DNA from 4 places in the Gordonia aquimaris genome. Region 1 is predicted to be linked to each of the others. Evidence: predicted binding sites of a transcription regulator. Region 1 holds the regulator's gene; each other region holds the start of a gene.
The links. The regulator LexA, encoded in region 1, represses DNA repair genes until DNA is damaged. The targets are predictions, from matches to a motif close to CGAACANNTGTTCG.

Region 1 (5,989 bases):
CGAGCTACCGCCCACGGTGACGACAACTGTTGCCGGACAGCAGATAACCCATTATGTGGGACTCGACGCTGTTCGTGACGCAGCCGGCCGGACGGTTGGGGTGACCCGAGTCGAGCTGAGCACCGAGGCCGAACGCGACCGCCGTCACAGCGCAGCGGTGGTGGCACTCCTCGACCTGACCATCCCACCGCTGACCCGCAAGATCACCGCGACCCTTGATGCCGCCGGTCGGTTGGCGATGAGTCAGAGCCCCTACCGCGATGTCGAACATCTCGTGGGCGACTGCACCCGACGCGCCATCCGCGACCTCGCGGCAGACCGGAACCTTCGTGCCGTGCGATCGGCGACCGAATTCCGGCGACTCCGCGACGATCTGCGCCCCCGGGTGGCGCAACAGGCTCCCGATTACTTCACCCTGAGCGTTGACGTGCTCCGCCGCGTGGCCCCGCTGCGCGCGCAGATGGACCGGCTCAGCGGCTCGGTGGCCGCCGATGACGTCGCCGAGCAGTTGGACAATCTGGTCTTCGACGGATTCGTCGTCGCGACCCCGCACGACCGCCTTGTCCATGTGCCGCGCTACCTCGAGGCCGCGACCGTTCGCCTCACGGAGTTGCCCGCAGCTGCCGGCCGCGACAGTACCGCCCTGGCATCCATCGATCGTGTTGTGACGCATTGGAATCAGCGTGCAACGCACCTCGCTGCGGCGCGCCGGGATGCGTTCGACGAACACGCGCACTGGCTTGTCGAGGAACTGCGGGTGGGACTGTTCGCGCAGCGGTTGGGCACCGCACGGCCGATCTCGGAGAAGCGGGCGATCCGCGCCCTCGATCAGTTCAGCTGAGACCGTCGGTGACGCTGACCCGCTCATCAACCACCCCGGAATCGGCCTCGGAGCGGTGGGTGAGATTGCCCTGCAGGTCGTCGATCTCTCGCTGAAAGTCCTCCAGCGAGTCGAATGACCGGTAGACCGAGGCGAAGCGCAGATAGGCCACCTCGTCGAGATCACGCAGCGGACCGAGGATCGCCAACCCCACCTCATTGCTGGGAATCTCGGCCGATCCCGATGCGCGGACCGCATCCTCGACCTGCTGGGCCAACTTGGCGAGCGCGTCCTCGGCGACGTCTCGGCCCTGGCAGGCCCGACGAACCCCGCGCATCACCTTCTCCCGACTGAACGGCTCGGTGACCCCGTTGCGTTTGGCGACCGACAGCACGGCACTCTCGACGGTCGAGAATCGGCGACCGCACTCCGCACACGAACGGCGCCGTCGGATCGCCTGCCCCTCGTCGGCGACACGCGAGTCGATGACCTTGGTGTCTTCGTTCTTGCAAAACGGGCAGCGCATGTCATCCTCACGCACGTCTCTGGACACACCGGCGTACCGGTCACCCGTCACGCCGTGCCGGTTCCCGGCCGGACCCTGTGCCATCGAGGATACCGTCAGGCCCTCAGCTGTATGCGGGTGCGATCAAAGCCTGCCCCACCCGCAGGCCGGAGCCGGCGAGTTTGTTGCGTTCGACGATCTGCTCGATGACGGCCTGGCGTGGCACATCCGGCGCGATGCGATCGGCGATGGAGCTCAACGAATCACCCTGCCGCACGTGGACCACCTCGGTCCCGGTAGGGCTCGGTTGCACCGACGCGGCATAGTTGGAGCCGACGATGGCGACCGCCCACACCAGCACCGCGAGCGCCCCACCGAGCACCACGGCTGCGGCCGTCGCGCGTCGACGCACGAACCTACGGTCGACTCCCGGCGACGCACAACTCGTCCCCGACACCCGTGCCGCGGGGGCACCGGACCCGCCCGGTCGACGCCTCGTGGGCCCAGTGGAGTCATATCGCCCCCGCCGCCGCGGTCGGGAGACATGCCCGGCCGGGACTCTGTCGCGCGTCGGGACGTCTGCAGGGCGCCCGGATGCCGGGTGCATCGGGGACGCAGCCGGTGCGTACTGCGTCTGCCGATGAAGGGTCGCTGTGCTCATCGTGTCCTCCTGGGAACGAGTCGGATCGAACCTCGGGCGCCTCTCGAACGCACGTCGCTCATGTGTTCGAGAGAACGCATGTTCGATTTGTAGCACGTGGGTCCGACAATGTCTCGACACACGTCGAACACATGTTTGAACATGTCAAAATGTTCGGCTACTGTCGGCGACATGGTGACGTGCGTGGATGGGCCCTGAACAGCAGCTCCGAACCAGCCGAGCAGTCTCCCCGAACAGACCAGCAGTTTTTCGATCCAGACCGGCAACCCGTAATCGGCCACTGCCGGTTTCGGCGACAGGAAGGACTCGACCGATGAGCGACAAAGCCGGCGGGCGGCGCGGCGCGTCCCGCGGGATCAGCAGCAAGCCGAAACCCGAGGCGCAGGCGCCGACCGGAGCCGATACGGAGGCGTCGGATAGCGCGGTCGCCGATCCGGAAGTCGTCGAGGCTAGCCTGACCCCTCGTCAGCGAGGCGTGCTCGAGTACATCCGCGCCTCGGTCCGCGAGCGCGGATATCCGCCGAGCATCCGGGAGATCGGCGATGCCGTCGGCCTCACCTCGACGTCGTCGGTGGCCCACCAGCTGCGGACCCTGGAACGCAAAGGTCTACTCAAGCGCGACCACAACCGCCCACGCGCGGTCAACATCCAAGACGGCGACCAGCACATCCCACCGGGCGGTACGGCCGCATCCGGCGATGGCGCGCAGTTGCCCACCCCGACGTTCGTACCGGTCCTCGGCCGGATCGCGGCGGGTGGACCCATTCTCGCCGAGGAAGCCGTCGAGGACGTGTTCCCGCTGCCCCGCGAACTCGTCGGTGAGGGCTCACTGTTCCTGCTCCGCGTGGTCGGCGAGTCGATGATCGACGCGGCGATCTGCGACGGCGACTGGGTGGTCGTACGCCAGCAGAGTGTCGCCGACAACGGCGACATCGTGGCAGCGATGATCGACGGCGAGGCCACGGTCAAGACCTTCAAGCGCAAGGACGGCCACGTCTGGCTGATGCCGCACAACGATCTGTTCGACCCGATCTCGGGCGATGACGCAGCCATTCTCGGCAAGGTCGTCACCGTGATGCGTCGGGTCTGAACCCGAGCGGGCCGGCCGCTCAGCCGACCACTGCGCCGGCCAGCACCGCAGTCGCAGCAGCACGCGCCGCGGCGGGTTCGGCCGTCGCCAGGGCAGCCTCGGCGGCCGCACGACATTGCTCGACGGTCACCTCCGCGAGCCTGGCGCCGACCGCGGCCGAGGCCGCGGGCGCAGTCGACAGGGACGTGACCCCGAGTCCGACCAGCACACACGCGAGCAACGGATCGGCTGCCGCCTCGCCGCAGACCCCGACGGGTTTGTCGGCGGCCTGACCGGCGCGCGCCACGCCGGCGATAAGGGTGAGCACCGCGGGCTGCCAGGGATCGGTGAGAGCGGCGAGCTCCGCCGACATCCGGTCGGCGGCCATCGTGTACTGGGTCAGGTCGTTGGTTCCGATCGACACGAAGTCGACCTCCGCCAGGATCGATTCGGCGAGGATCGCTGCCGCCGGCACCTCGATCATCACACCGGCGATCAGTCCGCGTCGGCGTACCTCCCCGGCGAACTCCGCGGCCTCGGTCGCCGAGGCGATCATCGGCGCCATCACCCACGGCGTCGGTTGATGTCCGTCGGCGGCTGCCGCGATCGCGTCGAGCTGGGCCGCCCGGATGCCCGGATGAGCATCGACGATCCGGTTGCCACGCACGCCGAGTGCCGGATTGGTCTCCTCGATCTGCGTGACGAACTTCAGCGGCTTGTCGGAGCCCGCATCGAGGGTCCGGATCACCACCTTGCGCCCCTCGAAGGCGTCGAGCACCTCGCGATAGAGCCGCGTCTGCTCCTCCACCGAGGGCTCGTCCGCGCGGTCGAGAAACGCCAACTCCGTGCGGAACAGGCCGACACCCTCTACCGGGTGGGAGGTCGCCGACCGGGCCGACGTGCCATCGGCGACATTGGCGAGGACCGCGATCGGTCGCCCGTCGGCGGTCACTCCCGGTCCGGCCCAGGCCGCCACCAATTCCGCCATCCGCCGGCTCTCGGCCACGCGCGCGGCGGCGTCGTCGGGATCCGGCTCGACCTCCAGGGTGCCCGCGGTACCGTCGACCAGCACCGTCGTCCCGGCGGCCACCTCACCGAGGCCGGATACCGCCACCACACACGGAATCCCGAGTTGTCGCGCGATGATCGCGGTGTGACTGGTCGGGCCGCCCAGCCGTGTGACCAGCGCGGTGACCTTTGTCGGGTCCAGTCCCGCCGTGTCGGCCGGAGCAAGATCGTCGGCCAACAGCACAGACGGTTCGGCGGGTTCCGGAACCCCGGGTTCGGGGACTCCCAGTAGTTCGGCGACCACGCGGTCCCGGACATCGTTGAGATCCGTGACGCGCTCGGCCATGAGGCCGCCGAGCTTGGTGAACATCTCCGCGAACTGGTCGGTCGCGGCGACCGCTGCCGCCGGCGCTGGCGTCCCTGTCGTGATGAGTTTCGAGGCCGCGCCGGTCCACCCGCGGTCCTCGGCGAGACCCGCCGTCGCCGACAACACCTCCGCCGCGGCACCCGAGGCGTGTGATGCCCGCTCCCGCAGCCTCCCCGCGACCGCGGCCGCCGCGTCGGTGAACCGCTTGATCTCCACGTCGCGTTCGTCCTCGAGGACTGGGGCGGCGACGGCCGGATCATACACCGGACGCTCACCCGGCCAGATCGCGGGCCCGTAGGCGTGTCCGCCGACGACCGGCGTTCCGTTCAGTACGTGTGTGTGCTCCACCGAGATCCTCACTTGTCCGACGGGCTGGGCCACGGTGTGCCGCCACGATCCACTGGTCACCGTTGTGATCCAAGTTACAAGAAAACCTTGACTTGTCAACATAAACAGGCGTAAACACAGATATACCCACATCCAACGCCAATCAAATCAACAGACGAGGACATCGTGTACGCGGAAGAACGTCAGCAGGCGATCGCCAACCAGGTACGGGTCAACGGCCGCGCCTCGGTCACCGCTTTGGCCTCGTTGTTCGACGTGACGAGCGAGACCGTCCGCCGCGATCTCGCTGTGCTGGAACGCAACGGACACCTCCAGCGCGTCCATGGTGGCGCCGTACGTCCCGGCGCGACGCCGGTCGTCGGCGAACAGGGCATCGACGAACGCCTGATGTCGCACACCGACCAGAAGCTCGCGATCGGTGCGGCCGCGTCGCGCTTCCTCCCACCCGACGGCGGGTCGGTGTTCATCGACGCCGGCACCACCACCTACCAGGCCGCCCTCGCACTCCCCCGTGACCGCCGACTGACGTTGATGACCCACAGCATTCCCATCGCCGGCGCCCTGGCCGCACAGGGCGCCGAGACCCTGCATGTGCTCGGCGGCCGAGTCCGCGGACTCACCCAGGCGATGGTCGGCGCCGACACCGTCGCCGCACTCGAACGGCTGCGCATCACCACGGCCTTCGTCGGCACCAACGGCATCAGCATCGCCCACGGTCTGTCCACCCCGGATCCGGACGAGGCAGCGATCAAGTCGGCGATCGTCCGTTCCGCCCACCGCGTCGTCGTTCTGGCGGACTCGTCGAAGGCGGGCCATGAAGATCTCACGTCCTTCGCCGCGCTCGCCGACATCGACGTACTGATCACCGACACCGGTATCGACCCCGACTTCGCGGGGGCACTCGCCGACCACGGCATCGAGACGGTGATCGCGTGATCACCGACCACACCACGGAGAGGGAATCCATGACAGACCCCCACCCGGCTTCGGCCGCCGGCCGGGTCGACCCCGGCCGTTCGCCGGCGATCGTGACCGTGACAGCAAATCCGAGTCTGGACCGGACGCTGGAACTGACCGCGCCGTTGAGCCATGGCGCGGTCCAGCGTGCGAGCAACGTCCGCACCGAACCGGGCGGCAAGGGCGTCAACGTCGCCCGGGTGGCATCCGCTGCGGGTATCGGAACGCGGGCACTGCTCCCGGCGCGCGCCGGT
Region 2 (5,989 bases), on a different contig from region 1:
CAGAAGGTCGTCACGATGCCGGTGTCGGCCAACTCGACCCGCTCCACCGCGGCCGAACCGTCGGACGGGCTGACTGCTTTCGGCGGGAAGTAGACGCGCCCGGCATCCACCCCGGAGCCGATCCGCGACCCGTACAGCTTGCCGGCCTTGAGACCCTCGAGATACCAGGACTCCTCCTCGGTGGCCGAGTGGACGATCTCGGTGCTGATGGGGGTCGGCATGACGATGAGTTCGTCGTCGGAGTTCTCGGCCTCGTTCGCCGGTGCCGCGTCGGCGGTGTCACCGGGTGCGAAGTAGGCGATGTCGTCGATGCGGCCGATGCGGGCCGCCTTCCAGACGGCGTGTACCCGCAGGCCGGTGGAGATGTCGGCGGGCGAATCGACGGCGACCGCATGCAACATCGCGGTGTCCGCGCCGTCGAGGGTGATCAGCGCCCAGGCGAAGGGCTTGTCGAGGGGTTGCGGCGTGAGCGGCTGCGGCTGCCACGACCAGGTGAGCACGGTGCCCACCGAGGCGACGTCTACCAGCTCGGTGGTCTTCGCGCCGCCGATCGGGTCGAACTCACGAGGCGGCACCGATACCGTGCCGTCGCTGCTCTTCGATCCGATGATGCGGCCGTCGCGGAGAGCGAGGGCGAACTGGCTCAGGACGGGTCCGAGCGAGCGTGTGTAGTCGAAGGAATTCTTGAGCGGTGCCGACAGGATCTCCGACTGGGGCGCGGGGACCTCGGCGACCGGACTCGCCGGGGCAGGGCGGGGTGCAGTTGTGCTGGTGCTCACCCATCGAGTAGAACACGTTCTAGTATTGAGGCACAAGATGCACGTCACAGACCCGCGGAGGATGCACACGTGAAGCTCGGACTGCAGCTCGGATACTGGGGTGCCGGCCCCATCGACAATGCTCCGGAGCTCATCGCGGCTGCCGAGGAGGCTGGATTCGACGCGGTGTTCACTGCCGAGTCGTGGGGGTCGGACACCTATACCCCGCTGGCCTGGTGGGGTGCGGCGACCGACCGGATCCGGCTCGGCACGGCCGTGTCGCAATTGTCGGCGCGGCCGCCGACGTCGCTGGCGATGGCGGCGTTGACCCTCGACCATCTCTCCGGTGGCCGCCACATCATCGGTCTCGGTGTGTCTGGGCCGCAGGTGGTCGAGGGCTGGTACGGGCAACCTTTCGGCAAGCCGTTGGCGCGCACTCGCGAGTACGTCCAGGTGGTCCGGGACGTACTCGCCCGTGAGGGCGAATTGTCCAACGCGGGCCCGCATTATCCGTTGCCGTACCCGCCCGATGCGCCCGGATCGACGGGACTCGGCAAATCACTCAAACCGATCACTCATCCTTTGCGAGCCGACATTCCGATCTGGCTCGGCGCCGAGGGGCCGAAGAACGTGGCGCAGACCGCGGAGATCGCCGACGGATGGCTTGCGATCTTCTACAGTTTGCGTCTGGCCGATCAGTACGAGGCCTGGCTGGCCGAAGGATTCGCGCGCCCCGGGGCCCGACACACCTGCGACGACTTCGAGGTCGCGGCGACAGTGCAGGTGGTCATCACCGACGACATCGCCGAGGCCGTGGAGCGGTACCGGCCGTCGACAGCGCTTTACGTCGGCGGAATGGGCGCCAAGGAGAAGAACTTTCACGCCGAGCTGTATCGGCGCATGGGCTACGGCGACGCGGTCGACGAGATCGGGGCACTGTTCCTCCAGGGCCGCAAGGCCGAGGCGATGGCCGCGGTCCCCGACGAGATGGTGCGCGAGACGATGATCGCCGGCACCGCCGATGAGGTGCGTGCTCAGATCAAGCAGTGGGAGGCCGCGGGCGTTTCCATGTTGATGGTGACCGCACGTGATGTGGCAACGATCCGGCAGTTGGCGACGCTGGTGTGACCGTCGGCAAAATTCTCGCGCGCCCAGCGATCACCCGCGTGTGCAGTTTCACGCGCCGGTGATCGGCGGGCGCGCGAGAGTCTCGCGGGACCTATCGCACCCGGGCCAGGAGTCGTTGTCGGGTGTGGTGGTTGGTGCGGCGTCGTTTCTGTTTGCGTCGTCGAGTACGTGCGGCGAGTCGTGCCGGCGAGATCGGCTTGCGCCGAACCGCCGCGTCCGCAGCCGGTGGTTTGGTTTCGGCGGGCTGTGGGTCCTCGCTGATCGTGCCGCCGCGGAGGTAGTGTTCGAAGAGTTCGCCGACCTCGTGTATCCGGTTGACCTGGGGTGGTCCGGGTGGGCTGCCGTCGAGTGGGTTCAGTGACCATCCGGCGCGGCCGGCGTCACGGCCGTGGCGGATGATGCGGGTGGTCCATTGTCCGGGGTTGGGGCCGACCATCCGATTGTGTGGTGGGCAGGCTGGTGCGGTGGTGTCGATGTCGGTGGTGCCGCCGTCGGCCCAGTCCTTGTCGGCGTGATGGATTTCGACGATCGCGCTCGGATTCGAGCAGCCGGGTTTGGAGCATCCGCTGCCGCCGTCTTGGGCGAAGTGCATCAGCCGTTGCGCCTGGTTGGCGAAGCGTTTGGCGGTGCCCAGATACAGCGGTTGGGCGGTGTGGTCTTTGAACACGGCGAGGTGGAACTGCGCCTCGGCGGCCATCTCGATGATGTCGGCGATGGGCAGCTGGGTGCCGGTCGCGGTGTGCCCGAACCCGGCACGATCCCGCAGATCGGTTTCGTTGACCTTGACGATGATGTGTGGCGGCAGACCGCGGTGGCTCTTGCCGAGTACCCCACCGTCGAGGACCAGCTTGAACAGGGCTTCGAGGGCGTCGTGGTTGCGTTGGCCGGTGGATCGATTGTCGCGCCCGGCTGCCTCTTTCAGTTTCTCGATGTCGGCGTCGAGAGTCGCGCCGCGTGGGGAGTCCTTGTCGTCGGGATTGTTCATCCCGGGGGCGGCCATTTTCGCCAGGATCACGTCGAGCATGGCGCGGGTGGTGGGTGTGAGGGCACCGTCGAACTCGCTCATCGATTGGTCGTCTTGGTCGCCGATGAGTACCGAACGACGCCGGGCGCGGTCGCGTTCATCGGCCAGGGTGCCGTCGGGGTCGATGCGGCTCAACAGTTCGGCGCCGGCCTTCAGGATCTGTTTCGGTGTGAGGGTGCGGGCGAACTCGGCCAACATCGCCTCGGCCTTCTCGGCGACGTCGAGTGGCACCGAGCGGGGAATCTTCTTCACCACTTTCAACACGGCATCGACGTGGGCGGGTGTGGCGGCGCCGTCGGCGACCACCGCGGCCAGCCCCGCATAGCGTGGTGGGGTGAGTTCGCCCTGCAGGGACCGGAATTGCGCCAGGGCCCGCATGTGTCGCATGCGGCGGCGGTGATCGGGGATGCGTAGATGGTGGGCCATCATCTCGCCGATGTGGCGGTAGCCGAGTTGGCCGGGCACACCGCGGTCGTTGCAGTCCATCATGCGGCGATGCCCGATCAGACTCATCCGGCGGTGGGCACGTTCGTGTTGTTCGGCGACATCGAGCACTGCGTCATCCATGGCAGGGGTGGTGTCGACGGCATCGATACGGTCGAGCAGGTCATGCAACTGCGCATACAGCTGCTGCACCTCACTGACCTGATCCGTGCCCGACACTGAATCCCCCGACTGTCGTTCGAACGTATCTTCGAGAGTAGCCCCAAACTTTGATGCCTGCAACTGTCAATTTCCCGGTACGTCGGCGACAGTGCGGAGGGTCGTGGAGTCACACCCGACCTCGCGTTACGAAGAGTCCGTAATCCTGGTGGGAACTTCGGCCAGTATCGCCTCGGCGGACCGTAGGGTGAAGTCGCGCAACCACTCTGCAGGCCGGCCGCGGTCGGGGAGATGTCGTCGTACGGCCGCGTAGGGCAGGTCGACGAGTGCGAACGTGACCCGATCCATCACCTCGGCATCGGATGAGCCGAATCGTCGTCGAGCGTATGCTCGCACGACTTCGCGTGTGTGGTGATTATGCGTCCGGAGTTCGGCGGCGAGTGTATCGGGCCAGGAGCGCAACAGGTCCTGCTTGTCGTACTGCAGCAGCAGCGCGGACTCCCCGGGATGCGCGGCCGTCCAATCGAAACAGTGCGCGACCGCGGCTCGGGCGGCCTCGGTGGCATCGTCGCGCCGCAAGGCGGTGACGACGCCCTCCTGATATCGCGCGATGGAGCGTAGCCATAGCCGGGCCATCAGCTCGTCGCGGCTGGCGAAGCGGTGATAGACCGACCCCGACGGCGCCCCGATACGACGGGCGACGGCGGATGCCGTCGCCGCCGCTGGGCCGTCCTCGACGACCAGTTCGAGTGCGGCGTCGAGGATCTCGTCAATGCTGAAGCGCGGTTTTCGACCCACGGCCCCGGACCATGCTCGTTCCCTGCGCGGCGGCCACCGCACGCCGTGTCCCATCGTCGCCGATGATGCTGATGTCGCATCGCGCAACGGCTTTGGTTCGGCCCGCGTGGACAAGTGTCGCGTGGGCGACCAGTTCACGCCCGCCGCGGGCGGGGGAGAGGTACTCGATCGAGAAGCCGCTGGTGACGATGTCCGGACCGAGACCGAGCGCGGCGGCGTAGGTCAGTGCATTGTCGGCGAGGTAGCTCAGCACCCCGCCGTGGATGTAGCCGTACTGCTGACGCAGATCGTCGCGGACGTCGACTGCCAGTGTGACGCCATCGTCGCCGATGTGAGTCAGGCGTGCGCCGAGCATGCGACTGAACGGCTGGGCGTCAAGCACCGTACGTGCCAGATCCAGGTCAATCATTTATCAGAGACTGCTCTCTATTATTGTGTGTGTCAAGAGTGCTCCCGGATAGAATCCATCCGTGGATGGATTGACACGCCTATCCGCCGGGAGCAGGGTCGAACTGTGGTCAGGACGCTGAAGAACGACTGGTCGGGGCAAATCTTTCCGCACGCCGGCCGTCGCAAACCGCTCATCGGTGACCTGGGAGTCTCGAGCCCCAGACACCCCATCCTGGATTTGCTTGCGTGGGGCGCCGACCTCGGCCCCATCTTCGAGATGCGGATCTTTCGGCAGAACTTCGTGTTCGTGTCTAGTGCAGAGCTCGCCGCCGAGCTCTGCGATGAGACGCGGTTCTGCAAGGCGCTGCCACCGGCGATCACTGCCCTGCGGCAATACGCCGGCGACGGGCTGTTCACCGCCGAGAACGACGAACCCAACTGGCAACTGGCACACGAACTGCTGATGCCCGCGTTCACCAAGTCGGCGATGCAGTCGTATCACCCGATCATGCTGGCCACCGCCGATGAACTGTTCGCGTTCTGGGAACGGCAGGCCGGACCGGTGGACGTCACGCAGTCGATGACGAAACTGACCATGGAAACGCTGAGTCGTGCGGCGTTCAGCCACGACTTCGGGTCCTTCACCAGTCAGCAACCGCATCCGTTTGTCGGCGCCATGATCCGAGCATTGGAAACCGGGCGTCGCAAGGGTGGTCTGCTGACGGCGCCCGGAGGCGCGCTGCTCGGCAGGCTCATCGATCGGCGCAACGCGGGCCAGCAGGCGTATGTAGATAAGATGCTCGACGACCTCATCGCCGAACGTTCGGCATCTTCCGACGATCACGATCTGCTCGGCATCATGCTCAACACCTCTCACCCGGAGAGCGGGGAGCGACTGTCACCGTTGAACATTCGATATCAGATTCTGACTTTCCTGGTGGCCGGCCACGAAACCACCTCGGGTGCGTTGTCATTCACGCTGTACTACCTGTCGCGGAACCCGCATTGCCTGGCGAAGGCGCAACAGGAGGCCGACGAGATCCTCGGTGACGACTCGGACGCGGTGCCGACCTTCGAGCAGATTCCGAAGTTTCGCTACATACGCCGATGTCTGGATGAGGCACTGCGCATTTGGCCGACGGTGCCGGCCTTCGCCCGCAGCCCGCGGGGCGAGACCATGCTGGCCGACGCCTACCGGATGCGGCCGCAGGACTGGGCGATCATCGTGCTCGGCTTCGTTCACCGAGATCCGTCCGTCTGGGACGATCCGGATGTCTACGACCCGGAT
Region 3 (5,989 bases), on a different contig from region 1:
CTGACGACTGAACCGGGTCACCACACCGGTGGCGATCTCCAGGTCGACGAAATCGGGTGTGGACTCGACGACGGTCGCGTACATGCCGGCCGTCAGTTGAACGCGGGCCCCGGTGGCCACGGAGTTCTGCATGTCCTGCATCTCGGTCATGCGCTTCTTCTGCTTACGGATGCTCAGGAACATGAATCCGGCCAGCAAGGCCAGCAAAAGGGGGAAGAAGAGGGACTCCATGACGGCAACAATCCTTGTCGGTTCGGTCGTGGTGATTTCAGGGCTTTTGCCCGTTTCGACCGCTCAGGTGGCGGCCGATCGCAGGCACGCTCGGACACACCAACTCATCCGGCGGCTCCAACCAGTGTGCCACGTCCCGTGGGGTGGTCCCGCGAGCCGGTCACAGGTCGTCGAAGAGACTGTCGGTGATGACGTCGCGGCTACGCACCCCGAAACTGGCATTCATGGCCCCCGCCGGTGGTGTGAGGCCGAGGTGATGCCAGGCCGCCGCTGTCGCCACCCGCCCGCGTGGGGTCCGCGCCATCATCCCGGCCCGCACGAGGAACGGTTCGCAGACCTCTTCGACTGTGGCGGGTTCCTCCCCGACTGCCACCGCGAGCGTCGAGACACCGACCGGCCCGCCACCGAATCCCCGCACCAGCGATCCCAACACGGCACGGTCCAGCCGATCGAAGCCGAGGTCATCGACGTCATAGACGGCGAGTCCGGCCCGTGCGATATCCACGGTGATCACGCCGTCGCCACGGACCTCGGCGTAGTCGCGGACGCGGCGCAGCAGACGATTGGCGATCCGCGGGGTGCCCCGCGACCGCCGCGCGACCTCGGTGGCCGCGTCGTCGCGCAACCGGATACCGAGGATGCCCGCCGATCGGCGCAGCACCTGCACGAGGTCGTCGGTCTCGTAGAACTCCATGTGCGCGGTGAACCCGAACCGGTCACGCAGCGGGCCGGTGAGTGATCCCGATCGAGTGGTGGCGCCGACGAGCGTGAACGGGGCGACGTCCAAGGGAATCGAGGTGGCACCCGGCCCCTTGCCGACGACGACGTCGACGCGGAAGTCCTCCATGGCGAGGTACAGCATCTCCTCGGCAGGACGGGCGATGCGATGGATCTCGTCGATGAACAGCACGTCCCCATCGACGAGGTTGGACAGCATCGCCGCCAGGTCACCGGCGCGTTCGAGCGCGGGCCCGGAGGTCACCCGGATGGCGGCCCCCATCTCGGCGGCGATGATCATCGCCAACGAGGTCTTGCCCAGCCCGGGTGGGCCCGACAACAGGATGTGATCGGGGGTGCTGCCCCGACCCTTCGCGCCATGCAGCACCAGCTCGAGTTGCTCGCACACACGGGGTTGACCGATGAAGTCGGCCAGCGATCGCGGCCGCAGCCCCGCGTCGAAGTCGCCGTCGGCATGCAACTCGTCGGGACTCACCGGGCGATCGTCGGGATCAGGCGAGGTCTCTGTCACGCGGTCTCCCCCGCTGTCACGTGGTCGTTCATCGGCTCTTGCCCATCAGGGCCAACGACTTGCGTAGCACGGTGGAGGCATCGGCATCGGGCTCGTCGGCGAGCACCGCCGTGACGGCCTTGTCGGCCGGTGCGGCGGTGAACCCCAACCCCACCAGCGCTTCGGCGACCTGATCACGAATCGACCCGGCGACCGGCGACGCGGCCACTCCCGCTTGGCCCGCCGTCGGCGCGTCGACCTTGTCGCGCAGTTCCACCACCAGTCGCTCGGCTACCCGTTTACCCACTCCCGGCACCGTGGTCAGTGCCTTGACGTCGGACTCGGCGAGCGCGCGGCGCAGCGAGGTGGGTTCGAGAACCGCCAAGACCGCCATCGCCAGGCGTGGCCCGACACCGGTGACGGTCTGCAGAAGGGTGAACAGCGCTCGCGCATCGGAGTCGGTGAACCCGTACAGGGTCATCGAGTCCTCCCGCACGATCATCGACGTGAGCAAGGTGGCTTCCTCGCCACGACGCACCGCGCCGACCGTCGCCGGCGTCACCAGCACTCGGTAGCCGACGCCCCCACAGTCGATGACGAGGTGATCGAGGGCCACATCCACCACTGGCCCACGCACCGACGCGATCATGCCACTCCCCCGTTCCCGGCCCGGGTCCTACCCGCCTGGCTCTTGTTCGTCTGGTTCGCGGACTGCTGGGCCCGGCCGCTATGCGTCGCGCCGGGTTGCACTGCGCGTTCCCGACCAGCCTGGGCGATCCGCGACCGGTGTCGTCGGGCCAGCTCGTCGGCACGGCGCTGTGCCTGCGCCATCTTCTCCGTCATCGGCCCCCGCCAGCAGTGGCAGATCGCCAGCGCCAGCGCGTCTGCGGCATCGGCCGGTCGAGGTTTGGTCTGCATCTCCAGAATCCGCGTCACCATCGCAGTGACCTGGGCCTTGTCGGCGCGGCCACTACCGGTGACCGCGGCCTTGACCTCAGATGGCGTGTGAAACCGCACCGGGACGTCGCGCTGTCCTGCGGCCAGCGCGATGACCCCGCCGGCCTGCGCGGTACCCATCGCGGTCGACACCTGATTCTGGGCGAAGACGCGCTCGATCGCGACCACATCGGGTTGGTGCACGTCGAGCCAGTGACAGGCGGCGGTGTACACCGCCATCAGCCGGTCGGCGAGCTCCATGTCCGCGGAGGTCCGCACCACGTCGACGTCGAGCGCGGTGACCGTGCGCCCGCGTCCCGACTCGACCAGCGCGATCCCGCACCGCGTCAATCCGGGATCGACTCCCATCACGCGCACACGCACCTCCGTCACCGCTTCGATGTTCCGAACAGTTGTTCGAGATTCTATCGGCCGCATCCGACACCACCCGCGAACAACACGCAGTGACACGCATGCGCGCCGCACGAATTCGGACCGCACGAATGCGGACTGCACGAGTGCGGACCGGTGAGCAACACGACACAATGGCGGACGCCATGGCCACCTATGAACCGATCACCCCCGACCGCCTCGAACAGATGTGTGCCGATGTCGCCGAACTCCACTCAGGCATCCACATCATGGCGATCGACGGTGCCGACGCGGCGCGACCGGTCGATCTTGCCGAACGGGTCGCCACCCGGCTCACCACACGGGGTCGTGCTGCGGCCGTCGTCTCGACGGCCGATTTCCTCCGGCCCGCCTCGCTCCGCCTTGAATACGGACACACCGACACCGAGAGTTATCGCGCAATCTGGTTCGACCACGATGCCTTACGCCGTGAGGTGATCGAGGCCGTCCGCGACCACGGTCGCTGGCTGCCCCGGCTCTGGGATGCCGCGCGCGACCGATCATTTCGTGACGCTCCGCGTCCGGCCGCCGCCGACCAGGTCATCCTCATTGCCGGCCCTCTGCTACTCGGTTCCGGACTCGACGTCGATACGACCATCGCACTGCTGATGAGTGAGGGCGCCCTGCGCAGACATACACCGCCCGGTATGGCCTGGACGATCCCCGCGCTGCTGGCCGGCGCGGAAGATGCCCCGCGTGCCGACATCGACGTGCGCTACGACCACCCGGACCGGCCGGCCATCCGCATGCGACGCCGTGCGGGATGACGCCGGTCAGGCGTCGAGTTCGGCGAATACCTCGTCGCTGACGTCGACGTTGCTGTAGACGTTCTGCACGTCGTCGGAGTCCTCGAGTGCGTCGATGAGTTTGAACACCTTGCGCGCGCCCTCGGCGTCCACCGGTACGTCCACCGACGCTCGGAACGCTGCCTCGGCAGAGTCGTAGTCGATGCCGGCATCGACCAGCGCCGTTCGCACCGCGACGAGGTCGGTCGGTTCGCTGACCACCTCGAACGATTCGCCGAGGTCGTTGACCTCCTCGGCGCCGGCGTCGAGAACGGCCAGCAGGACGTCGTCCTCGGACTGCCCGTTCTTCTCCAGCGTGACCACACCCTTGCGGGTGAACAAGTACGCCACCGAGCCGGGATCGGCCATGTTGCCGCCGTTACGCGTCATCGCGGTGCGCACCTCGCCGGCCGCGCGATTGCGGTTGTCGGTCAGGCACTCGATGAGGATCGCCACCCCGTTGGGCCCGTAGCCCTCGTACATGATGGTCTGCCAGTCGGCGCCGCCGGCCTCTTCGCCCGCGCCGCGCTTGCGCGCACGCTCGATGTTGTCGTTGGGTACCGAGGTCTTCTTCGCCTTCTGGATGGCGTCGTACAGTGTCGGGTTGCCGGCCGGGTCGCCGCCACCGGTCCTTGCCGCGACCTCGATGTTCTTGACCAGTTTGGCGAACATCTTGCCGCGCTTGGCGTCGATGGCCGCCTTCTTGTGCTTGGTGGTGGCCCATTTGGAATGGCCGCTCATGACACTCCCGCATCCGTATAGACGTCAATGACGAACGTGACCGTGCGATGACGATCCGCCCAACTCCTCGATCTTACCGGTGCGGGTTGTCGAGGCTCACACTCCCGACTCCCGCACCATCTCCACGAAGTAGCGGTGCACTCGGCGGTCCCCGGTCACCTCCGGGTGAAACGAGGTGGCCAGGACGTTGTTCTGCCGGACCGCAACGATCCGGTCCTTCGCGGGCCCCTCGGGCACCCGGGCGAGTACCTGCACGTCGGGCGTGATCGACTCCACCCACGGAGCGCGGATGAACACCGCCCGCATCGGCGGGTCACCCGCGGAATCGGTGACGCCATGGAACTGCAGATCTGTCTCGAAGCTCGCCACCTGACGTCCGAAAGCGTTGCGCCGCACAGTGATGTCCAATGCATCGAGATGACGGGCGTCGGGCCGGGTGTCGAGGATGGTGGTGGCCAGCATGATCATGCCGGCGCACGACCCATACGCCGGCATGCCGGCGGCCAGCCGCTCACGGAGTGGGTCGTACAGATCCAGGACACCGAGCAGGTGGCTCATGGTGGTGGATTCACCACCGGGGATGACGATGGCATCGACGTCGGCGAGTTCTGCCGGCCGTCGGACCGTCACCGGTTGTGCGTCGGCCTCGGACAGTGCCGCCAGATGCTCACGGACATCACCCTGCAGTGCGAGCACACCGATCCGCGGATTTCCGACGGCGCTCACCGGTCCCGCCGCGCGTGCTGATCGGCCGGCATGTCGCGCCCCGTCCGACTCAGGCCTTCTTGGGTGACGGCGGCGACCATCCGACCCTCCAGATCGAAGATCCGCCCCTGGGTCAACGCACGCCCGGCGTCCGCGGAGGGCGAGGTCTGGTCGTACAGCAACCATCCGTCGGCGCGGAACGGCCGCATGAACCACATCGCATGGTCCAAGGATGCGGCTTGCGGTTCCACCCCCGGATGCGGCACCTTCGACGACCCCAACAGGGTCATGTCGCTCATGTAGGCGAGCGTGCCCACGTGGAACACCTGGTCATCGGGCAACCGACGGCGATGGCGGAACCACACACGCTGCTGCGCCGCGAAATAGCTCGAGGTCGGCATCTGCTCGCGCGGCACCAGGCGCAGATCGAACTCCTGCCACTCCTTGAAGACTGCCTTCGCTTCGTCGGACAGCTCGTTCATCTGGTCGGGTAGATCGTCGGGCGACGGAACCGGGGGCATCCGGTCCTGATGCTCGATGCCGTGGTCGGTCCGCACATGAAACGACGCCGACATGGTGAAGATGGCCTCGCCCTGCTGGATGCCGGTCACCCGGCGCGTCGTGAACGACCGGCCGTCGCGAATGCGGTCGACGAGAAACACCGCCGGCAGGTCGGGGTTCCCCGGACGGAGGAAGTAGCCGTGCAGCGAGTGCACCGCGAAGTCGGCGTCGACGGTGCGCGTCGCCGACATGAGAGCCTGGCCTGCGACCTGGCCGCCGAAGGTGCGTTGCAGATGGCTACGGAACGCCGGCCCGCGGTAGATGTCGGTCTCGATCGCCTCGACCTGGAGGATCTCCTCGATGGTTGCCACGGGAAAACAGTATCGCGCGCACCGTCGCGATCTGTTCGGTGCGGTGGGGCCGCGTCAGAGTTCGTCGAGGGTGATCAAGC
Region 4 (5,989 bases), on a different contig from region 1:
AACGGTCGGCGCTCACGTTCACGCACGACGGCCGACGCGATACGCCCGGCAAACCGTTCCTCCCCGTACTGCGACAGGATGCGCGCCAGGTCTCCGTGTGAGTACGTGTTGAGAATCTCCGCAGCGGTGAGCGTCTCGGTTGCGGTCATTCGCATATCCAGGGGCGCGTCGACCGCGTAGGCGAACCCGCGATCGGACTGATCGAGCTGCATCGACGAGACACCCAGATCGAACAACGCGGCGTCGATCCGATCGATGTCGAGGTCGGCGACCACGTCACCGATCTGGTCGAAGCGCGCCTGGCGGAGGACCAATCGGTCCGAGTGGCGCGCAAGCCGGTCCTCGGCGATGGCCAAGGCGGCACGATCACGGTCGATGCCGATCACGCGGACCCGGGGGTGCGCATCCAACAGGAGTTCGGTGTGGCCTCCCGCACCGAGCGTCGCATCGACCACCACCGGATCGATGTCACGCCGCGACCCGGTCAGCGCCGGCATGAGGAGTTCGATCATCCGGTCGGCCATCACCGGGAGGTGTCCGTGATCACCCGATCGGTGCCGCGGCGAGGAACCGCGGGATCGCCCGCCGGGCTCTCCCGGTTCCTCGTGACGTTCGTTCACCGACCCTCTCCTCGGACTGTGCGGTTCGGGAAGCTCTCGACGAGAGAGTCGACCCCTGTGACGTTGGCGTCGGCACCAGCTGTGCCGGCGTGTCCGATGGGGCGGGGTCTCGACCCGATCACGCACCTGGCGTTGGGGAAGTACGCCAGGGTCGCGCCGGGCCGAGGCCTCGACCCACCCGATCCGCTGTTCAAATGTCTGTCTGCTGGTGGACGCCGCTCAGAGCAAGGCATCCAGCGCAGCAGATCCCGCGGCGGAGAAGTCCTCCTCGTGTGCACTCTGGTAATCACGCCAAGCCTGTGCATCCCAGATCTCGAGGTGGTCGAAACCACCGATCACCACGCATTCCTTCGACAGGCCCGCGTATGTCCGGTGTTCGGCCGACAGGGTGATCCGGCCCTGCCCATCGGGGCGCTGCTCATCGGTACTCGCGAAGAAGTACCGCTGAAAGGCCCGCGCTTCGGGGTTGTTCCGCGAAGCCGCCATGGTCTGCTCGGCGATCGCATCGAACTCTTCGGCTCGATACACCGACAGGCTGCGGTCCTGGCCTCGTGTGACCATCACGCCTCCTGCCAACGCGTCGCGGAACTTGGCGGGCAACGTCAGTCGCCCCTTGTCGTCCAACTTGGGCGTGTAGGTGCCGACAAATCGCACGGACATGTCGCCACCTCCTGCCCCACCGGGTTCGACGTCCGGTCCGCCTCACCCAGTGATGCCACAGTACCCCACTTTCCACCACTTTCCACCCCAAACACCCCACGGTTGCCCCACACGATCGTAAAAGACCAGTTCAAACCCGTGATGTTTGGTGGCAGGAAGTTCGAACGCTCGGCGTGTATAGGTCGACAACGCCGTTACTGCTGATACTCACGACATCTCAAGATGCTGGTGAAGCGACTTTCGACGGCCGGTGGGGGAAGGTGGGGAATCGGGTGGGGGAAGGTGGGGAATCGGGTAGGGAATGGTGGCGACGACGACGGAATCCGACGGAGGACTCCATGGGGCCGCGCGGGACGACACGGGTCGCCGGTCGGTTCCGGTCACGCGGGTCGGTTCCGGTCACCACCGACGCCGACGCCGGCAACAAAGGCCGAGCACGACGAAGGCCGCACACCGTTACGGTGTGCGGCCTCTGCGCAAGTGTGACCGATCAGTCGGTCTCGGGAGTGGTCTACTCCTGTTCGAAACGACGGTTGAAGCGGTCCTCCATGCGCTCGGAGAACTTCCGCTTGGCCCCGCCGGCCTTCGGCTGCTTGGCGGCGGACCCACCCGCCGACTGATTGCCCGTGGAGCCGCGGCCGTCACCACCCCACAACGCCATCAGGCCCGCGCCGAACATCACGAGGAAGCCGATCAGGCTGATGATGGGGAACCCACCGACACGGACCTCGACGACGAGACCGCCGACGAGGAGTACCAGGCCGATGACGAAGATCGCCACCGCCTGCAGACGACGCCGACCACTGGACCTTCCGAGACGACGACGCTTGACGCTCGACGCGAACTTCGGGTCTTCGGCATACAGAGCGCTTTCGATCTGTTCGAGCATGCGCTGCTCGTGCTCCGAAAGAGGCACCGACCCTCCTTTATCCCAACTCCACCGACCCCGATCACAGACCCTGGAGGTCCGCGGTCGTCATCGACGCACCAAGAGCCGCTTGTACGGCTTCAATCCTCATGATACGAGCAGAATCATCCGCCGACCACCATTACCCGTGGTTGCGTCGAATCCCACGCCTCAGGCCGTCCGATCCGGACTGGTCTCCCGCTCGGACAACTTGCCCTGTTCGTGCGCGATGAGCAAGTCCTCGACATCATCGAGGAGCGCGAGCACCTGCCGACGAGTGAGCCGGAGGGTCGTCTCACCCACCGTACGGACGAGTCCGGACTCGATGTCGAGGCGGATGCCCGAATGGTGGGCGAAGTACTCGGCGTGGTCCGCGAGCTTGGGCACCACGATGGGCAGGCGGTTCCAGGCGCTGCGCGAATGCCGACGCCGAGTGGGCCGAATCGACGGCTCGTGGATCTCGAGCACGGCCCCCGCGGCTCGCAACGCGGTCAAGTAGTACTGACGGAAACGTTCTGCGGAGTCCTCGACCCCGTCGGCGTTGTCGAAAAGGATCAGCGCGCGATCGAACAGGTCGCGGCTGCGTCGGACCACGATCGGGTCGATGTCCGGCGTCGCATGGCGCGATGTGGGCGAATTCGGCATCTTCACCTCCCCTACTGATCACCGGTGATCGTGCTTGTAGAGACGATCACGGCACTGCCTGCTATCGCTGTCACCCGCACGCTTCTCGTGCCGGTGCCGTGTTCAACTGCTTTGTACAACGCCGGTCCGACAGCAAACGCTTCCCTCGTTCGCACATCGGACCGGCGCCGCAGCGTCGTCGGGGCCGGAGAACAGCTTGCGGAGGCTGGTTCATCGAACACCCGTTCGACATATTCAATATAGCTAGCGGGTGTGACAGCTTCAAGCGGTCGACGACCCGGATACCGAGAGTTCGACGAGAGGACAGATCTTCGTTGACGATCCGCCTCGTTGAGCTGACCGGGCAGGACGCCCACGCCTGGCTCGAGCCCGCATTGACCATCTACGTGACCGCGATGAACTATCCGCGCGGCACCGAGGTCCACCGTGCCGGGCTGTGGCGCGAGCACATCGGTCGCCCTGGGTGGCGTGCGGTGGGGGCGGTGGCGACCGTGCCGTCGGCCCAGCTCGACTCCCCGCTGATGGCCACGCGGCGGCTGGCACGGCCGGTGGCGGTCGCCGACAACGAGATCCTGGTCGGCATCGCCTACGGCTATCGCGGCGCTCGCGACCAATGGTGGAACCAGCAGTTGCGGATCGGGCTGCGGCAGTCCGGGCGCAGCGACACCGACATCGACGCGATCACCGAGGACTACTTCGAGCTCACCGAGTTGCACGTCCACCCCAGCGTCCAGGGGCAGGGGCTGGGTCAATGGCTGCTGGATCGCCTGTTGGCCGGCCGTTCCGAGAGCAAGGTCCTGCTGTCGACACCGGAGATCCCCGCCGAGGACAACCGGGCGTGGGCGCTCTACCGTCGCCTCGGCTTCACCGATGTGTTGCGGCACTTCACCTTCACCGGCGACCCGCGGCCGTTCGCATTCCTAGGTCGCGCGCTGCCCCTGCACCCCGACAACCCGACCGACCACCGCCGATCGGCATGGCCACGATGACAGGGCGCGTTGTCGGGGTGCAGGGGCTGCGCGCGGCGCCACGCACCCATCCGGTACGCGACGCCGTGGTCATCGGAGCGGGCCACAACGGGCTGATCGCGGCCGCATATCTGGCCCAGGCGGGCCGTTCGGTCCTGGTTCTCGAACGCGACACGGTCGCCGGTGGAGCGGTGTCGACCGTCGAACGCTTTCCGGGCTACCGCGTCGACCGGGGGTCGTCGGCGCACCTGATGATCCGTCACTCCCCGATCCTCGACGAGCTGGACCTGGCCACCCACGGACTGCGCTACGTGGACTGCGACCCGTGGGCCTTCGCCCCCGGCACCGCCACCACGGCGCCGATCATCTTCCACCGGGACCTCGAGGCCACCTGTGCGTCCATCGCGGCCGCTGTGGGCGTCGCGGACGCCGAGGCCTACCGACAGTTCGTGTCCGTGTGGCGCCCCCGCGCCCGCGCGGTCATGCGGTCGTTCTACGCGCCCGCCGCTCCCGGCCGATTCGCGACGGCGTTCACCGGCCTCACCGGTACCGCCGAGACCGCGCGTTCGGGCCCGATCGCGAGCAGGACCGGCGCTATGCTGTCGCTCACCCAGGAACTGATGGCTTCCGGTGATGCGCTGTTGGACCGGTGGTTCGTCGCCGAACCGCTCAAGGCCGCCCTCGCCTGGTTCGGCGCCCAGTCCGGACCACCGATGAACGCGCCCGGGACGGCCCCGATGATCGGTTTCGCCGCTCTCCAACACGATGTTCCCCCCGGCCGGGCGCTGGGTGGCAGCGGCGCGCTCACCGAGGCCCTGTTGCGTCGGATCGCCGACGACGGCGGCGAGGTGGCCACCGACTCGCCTGCGGTCGCGATATCCCGCTGCGGCGACCACTGGCGGGTCGGCACCGCCGATCGGGGTCACTGCGCCACGACCGTCATCTCCGCCTGCCACGTGCTCACCACATTGGATCTGTTGGCCGCGGGTGGATACGACCCGACGATCATCAACCGCTGGCGTTCGCAGATCGCGGTCGGCGACGGCATCGGGATGGCCGTCCGATTCGGCACCGACGCCCTGCCCGTCTACCCCGACCTGCCCTCGGACCTACCGACGCACGGGGTGCATTCCGCCCTGGGCCTGCTCGTGACCGATCGCGCACAATTGCGGCGCGCCCATACGGCCGCGAGCGTCGGCGAACTCCCCGATCGGCCCGCCGTGGTCGCGATGGGCTATTCGGCCATCGACCCGACGCTGGCGCCACCCGGCGAACACCTGCTCAACGTGTGGGCCCAATGGCATCCCCGTCGCCTCGCCGACGGCACCGACTGGCGATCTGCCGCCCCGGCCGCCGCAGCCGCGGTGACCGCCGAACTCGATCGATATGCCCCGGGTTTCAGCGATCACATCCGCCACACCCACATCCAGACACCGGAGGATCTCGAAACCGAACTCGGCCTGGTCGGGGGCAACATCATGCACGTGGAGATGAGTATCGACCAGATGTTCTTCTGGCGACCGCATCCCGATCTGTCGACGCACCGGGTGCCCGGCGCCGACGGCATCCTGCTCGCCGGCGCCTCGACCCATCCCGGGGGCGGGGTGACCGGGGCGAGCGGACGCATCTCGGCACACCTCGCCCTGCGTCGACGCTGATCGCGACCCGGCAGGGCGATGCCGGGAGCGTCGGCCACGTCGGCGCGGCGTCGTCTGGCACGATGATCACCGTGCGCCCGACATCCCGCTGGTCCGCGATCCTGCTGCTGCTGTCCTTGGTGGCCGCGACGCCGCTGCTCGCCGGGTGTCTCGAACGTTCGACAACCGTAGGTGACCGATTCTCCGGAACCGTGGTGGTGGCGACCTCGCCGGACAATCCCCGCGGAGCCCCTCAGCTCGACGTTCCCGAGTCCATGGCATCGCGGGTCACCCTGACCGACTACTCCACGGTGCCCGAGTCGGAATCGGCGGCACCGGACGGCGAGGGCTCGGCGGACGAGGGCGCAGCGGATGAGGGCGCCGAGGACGAGATCCCCTACGTCGGCACGCGTGCGGTGTTCACCGACCTCACCAGCGGCCAGTTCGGTCAGCTCGGTGACATCGTCGCGGCCGCGTACGGCGACTCGGCCATGAGCATGGACCTCACCGCCAAGCGCAGCGACGATGTAGTCCGATTCCGCGGCAACGCCG

Region 2: the regulator LexA is predicted to act here: its motif matches at 3,594-3,607, upstream of OSB52_RS02400 (HNH endonuclease signature motif containing protein).
Region 3: the regulator LexA is predicted to act here: its motif matches at 2,802-2,815, upstream of ruvC (crossover junction endodeoxyribonuclease RuvC).
Region 4: the regulator LexA is predicted to act here: its motif matches at 3,047-3,060, upstream of OSB52_RS07145 (SAV_6107 family HEPN domain-containing protein).

Annotation. Positions count from the first base shown of each region.
Region 1 is NZ_JAPKFM010000016.1:52,245-58,233, reverse strand. Features, by position in the region: gene hrpA (ATP-dependent RNA helicase HrpA) at 1-841, shown strand, start outside; gene nrdR (transcriptional regulator NrdR) at 834-1,346, opposite strand; gene OSB52_RS15285 (LysM peptidoglycan-binding domain-containing protein) at 1,450-1,737, opposite strand; gene lexA (transcriptional repressor LexA) at 2,300-3,076, shown strand; gene OSB52_RS15275 (phosphoenolpyruvate--protein phosphotransferase) at 3,096-4,778, opposite strand; gene OSB52_RS15270 (DeoR/GlpR family DNA-binding transcription regulator) at 4,944-5,714, shown strand; gene OSB52_RS15265 (1-phosphofructokinase family hexose kinase) at 5,744-5,989, shown strand, end outside.
Region 2 is NZ_JAPKFM010000002.1:106,313-112,301, forward strand. Features, by position in the region: gene OSB52_RS02390 (Zn-ribbon domain-containing OB-fold protein) at 1-779, opposite strand, end outside; gene OSB52_RS02395 (LLM class F420-dependent oxidoreductase) at 849-1,886, shown strand; gene OSB52_RS02400 (HNH endonuclease signature motif containing protein) at 1,978-3,573, opposite strand; gene OSB52_RS02405 (TetR/AcrR family transcriptional regulator) at 3,700-4,311, opposite strand; gene OSB52_RS02410 (PaaI family thioesterase) at 4,283-4,720, opposite strand; gene OSB52_RS02415 (cytochrome P450) at 4,826-5,989, shown strand, end outside.
Region 3 is NZ_JAPKFM010000013.1:1,438-7,426, reverse strand. Features, by position in the region: gene yajC (preprotein translocase subunit YajC) at 1-231, opposite strand, end outside; gene ruvB (Holliday junction branch migration DNA helicase RuvB) at 392-1,480, opposite strand; gene ruvA (Holliday junction branch migration protein RuvA) at 1,509-2,108, opposite strand; gene ruvC (crossover junction endodeoxyribonuclease RuvC) at 2,105-2,773, opposite strand; gene OSB52_RS13265 (nucleoside/nucleotide kinase family protein) at 2,953-3,573, shown strand; gene OSB52_RS13260 (YebC/PmpR family DNA-binding transcriptional regulator) at 3,580-4,332, opposite strand; gene pdxT (pyridoxal 5'-phosphate synthase glutaminase subunit PdxT) at 4,429-5,058, opposite strand; gene OSB52_RS13250 (acyl-CoA thioesterase) at 5,055-5,909, opposite strand; gene OSB52_RS13245 (helix-turn-helix transcriptional regulator) at 5,964-5,989, opposite strand, start outside.
Region 4 is NZ_JAPKFM010000005.1:81,497-87,485, reverse strand. Features, by position in the region: gene rsmH (16S rRNA (cytosine(1402)-N(4))-methyltransferase RsmH) at 1-527, opposite strand, end outside; gene mraZ (division/cell wall cluster transcriptional repressor MraZ) at 840-1,280, opposite strand; gene OSB52_RS07150 (SCO2097 family morphological protein) at 1,792-2,196, opposite strand; gene OSB52_RS07145 (SAV_6107 family HEPN domain-containing protein) at 2,359-2,832, opposite strand; gene OSB52_RS07140 (GNAT family N-acetyltransferase) at 3,147-3,821, shown strand; gene OSB52_RS07135 (phytoene desaturase family protein) at 3,818-5,458, shown strand; gene OSB52_RS07130 (LppM family (lipo)protein) at 5,521-5,989, shown strand, end outside.